Regions from separate parts of the Thauera sp. SDU_THAU2 genome, predicted to be linked through region 1. Evidence: predicted binding sites of a transcription regulator. Region 1 holds the regulator's gene; the other holds the start of a gene.

Region 1 (5,759 bases):
CGAGCGTGCTGCCGCAGCCGCATGACCGGCCGATGGACTGGATCGTCACGGAGGCTGGGGCAGCCCGTGCTGGCGCGGTGCATACCGGGGCGGCCCATGCCGGTTCGGCCTGCGACGGCGCGGAGCGCGCCGTCCGCTGAGACGCGTGCAGTACGCCGCCGGGAACCCGGCGGAAGGGCTCAGGCCGCGAGGAACAGCCGATAGGCGGGGTTGTGTGTCTCGGCCACGTACTCGTAGCCGAGCCGCTGCAGGAAGTCCTCGAAGGCTTGCGTGTCCTCGGGTGGAACCTGCATGCCGATCAGCACGCGGCCGTAGTCCGAACCGTGGTTGCGGTAGTGGAACAGCGAGATGTTCCAGTCCGAATGCAGCTTGGAGAGGAAATTCATCAGCGCGCCCGGCCGTTCGGGGAAGACGAAGCGGTAGAGCACCTCGTTCTCGGCCTGCGGCGAGCGGCCGCCGACCATGTAGCGGCCATGGGTCTTCGCGAGTTCGTCGTCGGTCAGGTCGATCGCCGGCAGTTCGTGGCGTTCGAGCATGTCCACCAGGCGGCCGACTTCGTTGCGGTTATGCACGGTGACGCCAACGAAGATGTGGGCCTGCTCGGGGTCGGCGTAGCGATAGTTGAACTCGGTGATGTTGCGGTTGCCCAGCAGGCTGATGAACTTGCGGAAGGCGCCCGGCCGCTCCGGAATCGTCACCGCCAGCACGGCTTCGCGCTGTTCGCCGAGCTCGGCGCGTTCGGCGACGAAGCGCAGGCGGTCGAAGTTCATGTTGGCACCGGAGGCGACGGCGACCAGGTTCTTGTCGCGCAGCTTGTGGCGCTTGGCATATTCCTTGGCGCCGGCGATGGCGAGCGCACCCGAGGGTTCGAGGATCGAGCGGGTGTCCTCGAAGACGTCCTTGATCGCGGCGCAGATGGCGTCGTTGTCGACGACGATCATCTCGTCCACGTACTGCTGGCACAGGCGGAAGGTCTCGGCGCCGACCTGCTTGACTGCGGTGCCGTCGGCGAACAGGCCGACCTGCTCCAGCGCCACGCGCTTGCCGGTGGCGAGCGACTGCGTCATCGCGTCGGCGTCGACGGTCTCGACGCCGATGATCTTCGTCTCCGGCCGCACCCGCTTGACGTAGGCCGCCACGCCGGCGAGCAGCCCGCCGCCGCCGACCGCACAGAAGATGGCATGGATGGGCTTGGCATGGGCGCGCAGGATCTCCATGCCGATCGTGCCCTGGCCGGCGATGACGTCCGGGTCGTCGTAGGGGTGGACGAAAGTCAGCTTCTCGCTCTTTTCCAGTTCCTGCGCATGGGCGTAGGCGTCGGAATAGGATTCGCCGGCGAGCACGACTTCGCCGCCGCGCGCCTTGACCGCGTCGATCTTGATCTGGGGTGTGGTGCTGGGCATCACGATGACGGCGCGCGTGCCGAGTTTGGCGGCCGACAGCGCGACGCCCTGGGCGTGGTTGCCGGCCGAGGCGCAGATCACGCCGCGCTTCAGGGCCTGCGGCGACAGCCGCGCCATCTTGTTGTAGGCGCCGCGGATCTTGAAGCTGAACACCGGCTGCATGTCCTCGCGCTTGAGATGGATGCGGTTGTGCACGCGCGCGGACAGGTTGGTGGCGAGGTCGAGCGGCGTCTCGACGGCGACGTCGTAGACGTGGGCGTTGAGAATGCGCTCGAGGTAATCCGTGGGGGTGCTCATCGAAGGCTCGCGGGGCAGCAAAGCCGTCGAGGGTAGCAGCCGATGCGGCACTGCGGCAATAGCACCGCTGGCGGGCTGCTTGCCGGCGGGGGCGTGCTTACGCCGCGCCGTCGCCGTCGGCGGCGCTCATCGCCTGCATCTGGCGGTCGATGAACTCCTGCATCGCGTCGATGCCGCGCAGCTGCAGGATGGTCGAGCGCACGGCGGCTTCGAGCAGCACTGCGAGGTTGCGGCCCGCGGCGACGGGCAGCACCACGCGGGTGACCTTGACGCCGAGGATGTCCTTCACTTCCTGCTGCACCGGCAGCCGGCTCGGGTCGCCGTCGCCGGGCTGGCGGCGTTCGAGGTGGCAGACCAGGCGCAGGCGCATCTTCCGGCGGCAGGCGGTCTCGCCGAAGATGGTGCGGATGTTGAGGATGCCGAGGCCGCGGACTTCGATGAAATCCTGCAGCATCGGCGGGCAGCGGCCTTCCAGCACGGTCGGGGCGATGCGCGCGAACTCGACGACGTCGTCGGCGACCAGGCCGTGGCCGCGCGAGATCAGTTCGAGCGCGAGCTCGGACTTGCCGGCGCCGGAGTCGCCGGTGATCAGTACGCCGACGCCGAGCACGTCCATGAAAACGCCGTGCAGCGAGGCTTTCTCGGCCAGTTCGCGCGACAGGTAGAGCCGCAGCTGGTCGATGACGCTGGCCGATGGCTGGGGTGTGGTGAATAGCGCGACGTCGTGCGCTTCGCAGACGCCGCGGATGATGTTCGATACCGTGCAGCCGTCGGCGACGATGATCGCCGGCGGCTGGCTGGACAGGATCTCGTTGAGGTGGTGGGTGACCTTGTCGGTGGTCTGGCGCTGGGCCCAGGCCAGTTCGGCGGCGCCGACGATCTGCAGGCGGGTGGGGTGGATCAGGTTCAGGTGGCCGACGAGGTCGGCCGGCCAGATCCGCTCCTCGGCCACGGCCAGCACGGCATCCAGCCGTCCGCTGACATGGCTGAGCTGAAGGAGCTCCCGTTCAGCCTCGAACAGCCGCGCGACGCTGGTCTGCCTCATTCATCGGCGCCCCAGTTCCCGAACAGCTTGTGGATGTGCGCGGCGTCGGGCGCATCGAGCAGGGCTTCGCGGAACTCGCGGTCGCTGAACATCTGCGCCAGTTCGGACAGCAGCTGCAGGTGGGTCTCGTTGGCCTGCTCGGGCACGAGCAGCACGAACAGCAGATTGACCGGTTTGCCGTCGGGCGAGTCGAACTGCACCGGTGCCGCCAGGCGGAGGAAGGCGCCTGCCGCGTCCTTGAGGCCCTTGATGCGGCCGTGGGGAATCGCGATACCCTGGCCGAGGCCGGTGGAACCGAGCCGTTCGCGGGCGAACAGGCTGTCGAACACCAGGCTCTGGGCGATGCCCTGGTTGTTCTCGAACAGCAGGCCCGCTTGTTCGAAGACGCGCTTCTTGCTGCTGGCGTCCAGATCGACCACCACGTTCGACAGTGGCAGGAGTTGAGATATCAGGCTCATTCGCTATGGAGCTTGCGCAGCGCCGTTACCGCTGGCGCCACGCTGGGCGACGGGGTTGGACCGGGGTGCGTTGAAGCCGCGTCTTGAAAACGCGCGCATTATAACCACACCCCGGACATAAAACCGCAATGGGCGATCAGGCCTCGGGCGGCGCCTGGTGCTTCAGGGCTTCGTGGTTGTGGTCGGTCATTTTCTGCTTGTACTTCTGGACCTGGCGGTCGAGCTTGTCGGCCATCGCGTCGATGGCGGCGTACAGGTCGGTATCCTCGCTTTCGACGAAGATGTCCTTGCCGCGCACGTGCAGCGTGACTTCGGCCTTCTGTTGCAGCTTCTCGACGGAGAGGATCACCGCCACGCTGGTGACGTTGTCGAAGTGGCGGATGACGCGGTCGAGCTTGGCGCCGACGTAGTCGCGAATGGCCGGCGTGACTTCGACGTGGCGCCCGGTGATGTTGAGATTCATGCTAACTCCTGTTGTTGTCAGATCGATTTGCGCAAACTGACCGGCGGGATATTGAGTGATTCGCGGTATTTCGCGATGGTGCGACGTGCGACCACGATACCCTGCTGGCCCAGAACTTCTGCAATTCGTGCGTCGGACAGGGGCTTCTTCCTGTCCTCTGCGTCCACCAGCTGGCGGATCAGTGCGCGGATTGCCGTTGAGGAAGCTGCTCCGCCGGTGTCGGTGGAAACGTGGCTGCCGAAGAAATACTTGAGTTCGAAGACGCCACGCGGTGTCGCCATGTACTTCTGCGTCGTGACGCGCGATACGGTGGATTCGTGCAGTTCGAGCTGGTCTGCGATCTCCCGGAGGGTCAGTGGCCTCATCGCCACATCACCATGATCGAAGAACTGTCTTTGCTGGTCAACGATGGCCTGGGACACGCGCAGGATGGTGTCGAAGCGCTGCTGCACGTTCTTGATCAGCCAGCGCGCTTCCTGCAGTTGGCCGGTGAGCCCGCCGCCCTGTCCCCTGTTCTGCTGCAGCAGGCTGGCGTACAGACGATTGACGCGCAGGCGCGGCATCGCTTCCTGGTTCAGGCTGACGGTCCAGCGGCCGCGGACCTTGCGCACGATGACGTCGGGCAGCACGTAGCGCGTCTCGGAAGCCGAGTGGCGCAGGCCGGGGTGCGGGTCCAGGCTGCAGATCAGGGCGTGCGCGGCGCGCAGTTCGTCGTCGTTGCAGCCGGTCAGCTTCTTCAGGCGGACGAAGTTGCGTTCGGCCAGCAGTTCGAGGTGCGCATCGACGATCTCGAGCGCCAGCATCTGGATCGAGCTTTCGGGCATCGCGCGCAACTGCAGCGCCAGGCATTCCTGCGGCGTGCGGGCGCCGATGCCTGCCGGATCGAGGTGCTGCACGTGGCGCAGTGCGATCGACAGGTCGTCGAGGTCGATCTCGAGCTCGGCCGGTAGCAGTTCGAGCAGCTCTTCGAGCGGCTGGTACAGGTAGCCGTCGTCGTCGAGCGCTTCGATGATGAAGCGCACCAGCGCACGGTCGAGATCGTTCAGCGGCGACAGCGCGACCTGCTGGTCGAGGTGTTCGCGCAGCGACAGCTCGGCGGCCTGGATTTCCTGGAAGTCGACGTCGTCGTCATCGTCGCGCTTGGCCGACGCGCCGGTGCCGACGTTCGACCAGTCGATGCCTTCTTCGCCGCCTTCGCGCTCGGCTGCGCCACCGGCGTCGCCGTCGCCGCCCGCGTCGGTGTCGGCTTCGCGCTGCTGTTCGCGCTCGCGCTCGGCCGGCGAGGTGCTGGTCGAGGGCTCGAGCCTGGGCGGTGGTTCGTCGAACTCCTCGCGCTCCAGCATCGGGTTCTCGAGCAGGAAGCGTTCGATCTCCTGGTTCAGCTCGATCGTCGACAACTGCAGCAGCTTGATCGACTGTTGCAGTTGCGGCGTCAGCGTGAGGTGCTGGGAGAGCTTGAGCTGGAGACTGGGTTTCATCCTGGACTAGAGGCGGAAATGTTCGCCGAGGTAGACCTGGCGGACTTTTTCGTTGGCGATGATCTCGCCCGGCTGGCCGCTTGCGAGCACGCGGCCTTCGCTGATGATGTAGGCGCGGTCGCAGATGCCGAGCGTCTCGCGGACGTTGTGATCGGTGATCAGCACGCCGATGCCGCGTTCCTTGAGGAAGCGGATGATCTTCTGGATGTCGATCACCGCGATCGGATCGACACCGGCGAAAGGCTCGTCGAGCAGGATCAGGCGCGGGTCGGTGGCCAGTGCGCGGGCGATCTCGCAGCGGCGGCGTTCGCCGCCCGACAGCGAGATGGCGGTGTTGTCGCGCAGATGGCCGATGCTGAGCTCTTCGAGCAGCTCCTGCAGGCGCTCGTCCACCTGGCGGTTCTCCAGCCCCTGAAGCTCCAGCACGGCGCGGATGTTCTCGGCCACCGTGAGCTTGCGGAACACGCTCATTTCCTGCGGCAGGTAGGACAGGCCCAGCCGCGCCCGGGCGTGGATCGGCAGGTGGGTCAGGTCCTTGCCGTCGAGGCCGATCTGGCCGCCGTCGGCGCGCACCAGGCCGACGATCATGTAGAAGCAGGTGGTCTTGCCCGCGCC
Region 2 (5,759 bases), 3.6 Mb from region 1:
GACACCTTTGAGTGTGCTGCATACCTCGACAGCCGTGGCAGTACACAAGGGCTTGTCGGCCAGCGACAGATAGCCACGCCGCAAGGCCGATCGATAGCGCAGGGCTTCCTTGGTCGCAGGATCGGCGTGCGCGTCGCTCTGGGCGTGCTGGAAGAGTTTGTCGGTGGTGGTGACGATGTTCTCGATTTCCGAGCTGTCCTTGGCTTCGAGCAAGGGGATGGTGTTGATCAACATGCTCTGGTTCGGGATCAGCTCGGCTGCCTGCTTGAGTTCGGCCAGTGCCGCGCGGGCAAGGATGCAGCGCTTGAGCACAGCCTTGCTCTCCAGATCACAGGCTGGCGGCAGGCGCGGCAAGGCGTTGTGAGGCGTCGCGGGATTCCAGGCGGGCATTGCAGCGGTACCCAAGAGACGGTCGAAGCACCAGATTATGTCCTCGCCAGCGACAGGTCAATGAAACATGTCACTATTTCTCAAAAACATCGACACGTTTTTAGGACATGTCGCCGGCAGCGACATATCACCGGAACGTGTCGATGTTTCTCCATTTCGGCGACATGTCGCGACACGGCCTGATGCAAAAAGGGCGGCTCCCACGAGGAAAGCCGCCCTTTTCGTTCCTGCAGGTATGCGCTCAGGACACGGCCAGCATCCGGTCGAGGGCGATGCGGGCTAGTTCGGCCTCGTGCTGCGGCACCTTGATCTGGTTGACGACCTTGCCGTCGGCGAGGTTTTCCAGCGTCCAGGCCAGATGCTGCGGGTCGATGCGCTGCATGGTCGAGCACATGCACACCGTCGGCGCCATGAACTGGATGTGCTTGCCATGCGGCTTCATCTCCTCGGCCAGCCGGCTGACGAGGTTCAGTTCGGTGCCGACCAGCCAGCGCGTGCCTTCGGGCGCGGCGGTGATGGTGTTGATGATGTATTCGGTGGAGCCGACGTAGTCGGACTTGCGGCATACGTCGAGGCTGCTTTCGGGGTGCGAGATCACCAGGCCGCCCGGGTTCTTCTCGCGCCAGCGGTCGATATGCACCGGCTGGAACATCTGGTGCACCGAGCAGTGGCCCTTCCACAGCAGGATCTTGGCCTTGCGGATCTGCTCGGGCGTGAGGCCGCCGTATTCGAGGTCGGGGTCCCACACCACCATTTCGTCGAGCGGGATGCCCTTCTTGAAACCGGTCCAGCGGCCGAGGTGCTGGTCGGGGAAGAACAGCACTTTCTCGCGCTTGGCGAAGGCCCAGTCGAGGATGGTCGGCGCGTTGGTCGAGGTGCAGACGATGCCGCCGTGCTCGCCGCAGAAGGCCTTCAGGTCGGCGGCGGAGTTGATGTAGGTGACCGGCGTGATCAGTTCGTCGGGCTTGTCCAGCACTTCGGTCAGTTCGCGCCAGCAGCGCTCGACCTTGGCCAGATTGGCCATGTCGGCCATCGAACAGCCGGCGGCGAGGTCGGGCAGGATGGCAATCTGGCTGGGCTTGGACAGGATGTCGGCAACTTCGGCCATGAAGTGCACGCCGCAGAAGACGATGTACTCAGCTTCGGTCTGCGAGGCCAAGCGGGCCAGCTTGAGCGAGTCGCCGGTGAGGTCGGCATGCTGGTAGACGTCGGCACGCTGGTAGTGGTGGCACAGCAGCACCGCGCGATCGCCGAGGCGGGCGCGGGCGGCACGGATGCGCTCCTGCGCCTCGTCGTCGGCGAGCGCGTTGAAGCGGTCGAAGCTGATGGTGGCTACTTGCATGATGCGGGTCCGGTTCCTGTAGGAAGGGATGCAGGCCTGTCGGCCTTCGTGACTCGGAGCAGCCTCGCCCGGAGGGGTTCCGGTGGCGAGCGCCCGGATTGTAAGGAAAAGCTCAGCCCTGCTGCCAGGGCAGGCCGGCATGGCGCCAGCCGCCTACCCGGTTGCGCTGGCCGTTGGCGTCCTTGTCGCCTTCGAAGCCTTCAAGCACGTTATAGCAGTTGCTGTAGCCGGCTTCGACCGCCGCGCGGGCGGCACCGTCGGAACGGCCGCCGGAGCGACACAGGAACATCACCAGCGCCTCGGCATCGACCTGGTGCCTGAGCTGATTGACGAAACTGGCATTGCGCTGCATGCCGGGCCAGGACAGCCACTCGATCTCGACCGCTCCGGGCACCCGCCCGACCCAGTCGAGCTCGGCGCGCGTGCGCACGTCGACCAGCCTGGCACCCGGCGCCAGTTGCAGCACCTGCCAGGCTTCGGCCGGCGTCAGCGCGCCCTGGTAGGGCAATTCGAGGTCGGCGGCGCGCCGGCGGGCCAGCGCCAGCAGATCGGACAGGGTTCCCATGCGAGCATCCGTCTAGAATCGTGTATCGCGCGAAGTATAGCGCGTCATTCCCAGGCTCCTGCATGATCCACGTTCATCCGCACCCGCCCGCTGCCCGCTCCCCCTTGCCGCCGGACGGTGACGAGGCCCTGCGCAGCCGGGGCATCCAGCGCACCACGCTGATCGCCATCGCCACCAACGCACTGCTTTCGCTCGCGCAGATCACCGTCGGCCTGTTCGCCAATGCCTTCAGCCTGGTGGCGGATGCGGCCCACACGCTGTCCGATCTGGTCACCGACGTGCTGGTGCTGTTCGCCGGCCGCCGCGGCGCCGACCCGGCCGACGCCGGCCATCCCTACGGCCACGGCCGCATCGAAACGGTCACGACGATGCTGCTCGGTGCCGTGCTCGCGGCGGTCGGCATCGGTTTCCTGTGGAGCTCGGGGCTGCGCCTGCAGCACATGGACGCCTTGCCGGAACTACATCCGGCCGCCCTCGCGATGGCCTTGCTGACCCTGGCCGCCAAGGAAGGCCTGTTCCGCTACACGCTGGCCGCCGCGCGGCGGCTGAAGGCGCCGCTGCTGGAAGCCAACGCCTGGCATGCGCGCTCGGACGCGGCGTCGTCGCTGGTGGTGGCGATCGGCATCGGCGGCAGCCTGGCGGGCTACCCCTTCCTCGAACCGCTGGCCGCCGCGCTGGTGGGCTTCCTGATCGTGGGCATGGGGGTTCGCCTGAGCTGGCAGGCCGTCCGCGAGTTGATCGATACCGGCCTGTCGGAAGACGAGCTGGCACGCCTCCGGGAAACCATCGAAGCGACGCCCGGCGTCATCGGCCTGCACGACGTGCGCACGCGGCGCATGGCCGGCCGGGTGCTGTGCGACGCCCACGTGCAGGTCGAACCGCGGCTGACGGTTTCCGAAGGCCACCGGGTGTCGGACGAGGTTTACCTTCACGTGCGTGCGGCCCACCCCGAAATACAGGACATGCTGGTGCATATCGACCCCGAGGACGATGGTGGTTCACGGGCGGCGCCTGTCGGCCCGCTGCCCGCGCGCAAGGACGTCGCCGCCGCGGTCGGCCAGTTGCTCGGCCACGATGCCCCCGCCCCCCTGCAGATCCAGATCCACTACCTGGGCAAACGGATCGACGTCGAGGTGCTGCTGCCTGCCGCCGTGCCTACCGCCGTGCCTGCCGGGCAGGCGGAAACGCTCAGCCGGCGCACCGAAGCCTGGCTGGAAGCACATGCCGAATACCGCTCGATCCGCTTCTTCCAGCAGATCGCACCATGATGGTGCATGCAGCATAAACAAAGCACCTGTTTGGTGCATACCCCACACGGACCGGCACCGCCATTGCGCATCGGCCCTTGTGGCACAATGAGCCACGGACAGGCACCCTGCCTGGCACGCTTGATGCTTACTCGAACGACGAATTCCCGCCCACGGGTCCAGTACCGGTGTGCAAACCACCATTACGCAACCAACGCCTCATCTCATCAGGAGTGAATGCATGAACGCCCAAGACGTCATGAAGATGATCCAGGAAAACGAAGTCCGCTTCGTGGATCTGCGCTTCACCGATACCCGCGGCAAGGAGCACCACGTCGGCCTGCCGGTTTCCGCTTTCGAGGAAGAGCACTTCGAGCACGGTCATCCCTTCGACGGCTCGTCGATCGCCGGCTGGAAGGGCATCCAGGCTTCGGACATGATCCTGATGCCGGAACCCGCGTCCGCCTACATCGACCCCTTCTTCGACGAAACCACGCTGGTGCTGAGCTGCGACGTCATCGAGCCGTCCGACGGCAAGGGTTACGACCGCGACCCGCGCTCGATCGCCAAGCGCGCCGAGGCCTACCTGAAGAGCACCGGCATCGGCGACACCGCCTTCTTCGGCCCCGAACCCGAGTTCTTCATCTTCGACGCGGTCGAATGGTCGGTCGACATGTCCGGCGTCCCCAGCAAGATCATCTCGGAAGAGGCCGCCTGGTCCACCGCCGACAAGTTCGAAGGCGGCAACACCGGCCACCGTCCGCGCGTCAAGGGCGGCTACTTCCCGGTGCCGCCGGTCGATAGCCTGAACGACGTCCGCGCCGCCATGGTGCTGGCGCTCGAAGCCTGCGGCGTGCCGGTCGAAGTGCATCACCACGAAGTCGCCAACGCCGGCCAGTGCGAGATCGGCACCAAGTTCAGCACCCTGACCAAGCGCGCCGACTGGACCCAGGTGCTGAAGTACATCGTGCACAACGTCGCCCACCAGTACGGCAAGACCGCGACCTTCATGCCCAAGCCCATCGTCGGCGACAACGGCTCCGGCATGCACGTGCACCAGTCGATCTGGAAGGACGGCCAGAACCTGTTCGCCGGCAACGGCTACGCCGGCCTGTCGGAAACCGCGCTGTACTACATCGGCGGCATCATCAAGCACGCCCGCGCGCTGAACGCGATCACCAATCCGGGCACGAACTCGTACAAGCGCCTGGTGCCGCACTACGAAGCACCGACCAAGCTGGCCTACTCGGCCCGCAACCGCTCGGCTTCGATCCGCATCCCCTACGTCGCCAACCCGAAGGGCCGCCGCATCGAGGCGCGCTTCCCGGATCCGCTGGCCAACCCCTACCTGTGCTTCGCCGCGCTGCTGATGGCGGGCCTGGACGGCATCCAGAACAAGATCCACCCGGGCGATCCGGCCGACAAGAACCTGTACGACCTGCCGCCGGAAGAAGACGCGCTGATCCCGACCGTGTGCACCAGCCTCGACCAGGCGCTGGAGTACCTCGACAAGGATCGCGAATTCCTGACCCGCGGCGGCGTCTTCTCCAACGACTTCATCGATGCCTACATCGAGCTGAAGATGGAGGAAGTCACCCGCATGCGCATCACCACCCACCCGGTGGAGTTCGACATGTACTACAGCCTGTAATCCGAGGATTACTGCGCAGACAGGAGAGGACGGGCATTGCCCGTCCTTTTTTTATGGGGTCTAATCCAGCCACCATTCCATCAGGATGGCGCCGGCCCGACCCCGTCCGGCGCAGCGAACCGACGAACACGAGCATGCGCCTGCTTCGAATCCTCCCGCTGACCCTGCTGCTTTACGCCGCCCTTCCCGCCCAGGCGGCGGTCTACAAGTGCATCGACGCCGAAGGCCGCGTGACCTACACCAACGACCCCGGCGCGGCGCGCGGCTGTACCGCGCTCGATACCGGCCAGTCGGTATCGACCGTGCCCGCCCCGGTGCGCCGCCCGGCAGCGACGCCAAGCACCACGCCCTCCTCCTCGCCGTCGAACTTCCCCAGGGTCAGCCCCGGCGACCAGCGCGCTCGCGACGACGGCCGCCGACAGGTACTGCAGTCCGAACTGGAAAGCGAGGAGTCCGCACTGGCAAGCGCCGAAGCTGCGCTGGCCGAACAGGAATCGATCCGCCTCGGCGATGAGCGCAATTACCAGAAAGTGCTCGACCGACTGCAGCCCTACAAGGACAAGG

What was found. Region 1 encodes sigma-54, which starts transcription at its own class of promoters, with help from an activator protein. Its sites were predicted from a motif close to TGGCACGCTTNCTGCTNA; they were not measured.
Region 2: a site for sigma-54 is predicted at 3,678-3,695, ahead of glnA (type I glutamate--ammonia ligase). Genes of this name have one in related genera too.

Annotation. Positions count from the first base shown of each region.
Region 1 covers NZ_JBBWUN010000003.1:3,665,058-3,670,816, reverse strand. The annotation lists gene AAFL97_RS18930 (5-formyltetrahydrofolate cyclo-ligase) at 1-140, shown strand, start outside; gene ilvA (threonine ammonia-lyase, biosynthetic) at 180-1,700, opposite strand; gene hprK (HPr(Ser) kinase/phosphatase) at 1,798-2,745, opposite strand; gene ptsN (PTS IIA-like nitrogen regulatory protein PtsN) at 2,742-3,203, opposite strand; gene hpf (ribosome hibernation-promoting factor, HPF/YfiA family) at 3,340-3,666, opposite strand; gene AAFL97_RS18905 (RNA polymerase factor sigma-54) at 3,684-5,144, opposite strand; gene lptB (LPS export ABC transporter ATP-binding protein) at 5,151-5,759, opposite strand, start outside.
Region 2 covers NZ_JBBWUN010000003.1:18,030-23,788, reverse strand. The annotation lists gene fic (protein adenylyltransferase Fic) at 1-405, opposite strand, end outside; gene nadA (quinolinate synthase NadA) at 632-1,732, opposite strand; gene AAFL97_RS01095 (rhodanese-like domain-containing protein) at 1,845-2,297, opposite strand; gene AAFL97_RS01090 (cation diffusion facilitator family transporter) at 2,360-3,565, shown strand; gene glnA (type I glutamate--ammonia ligase) at 3,786-5,195, shown strand; gene AAFL97_RS01080 (DUF4124 domain-containing protein) at 5,330-5,759, shown strand, end outside.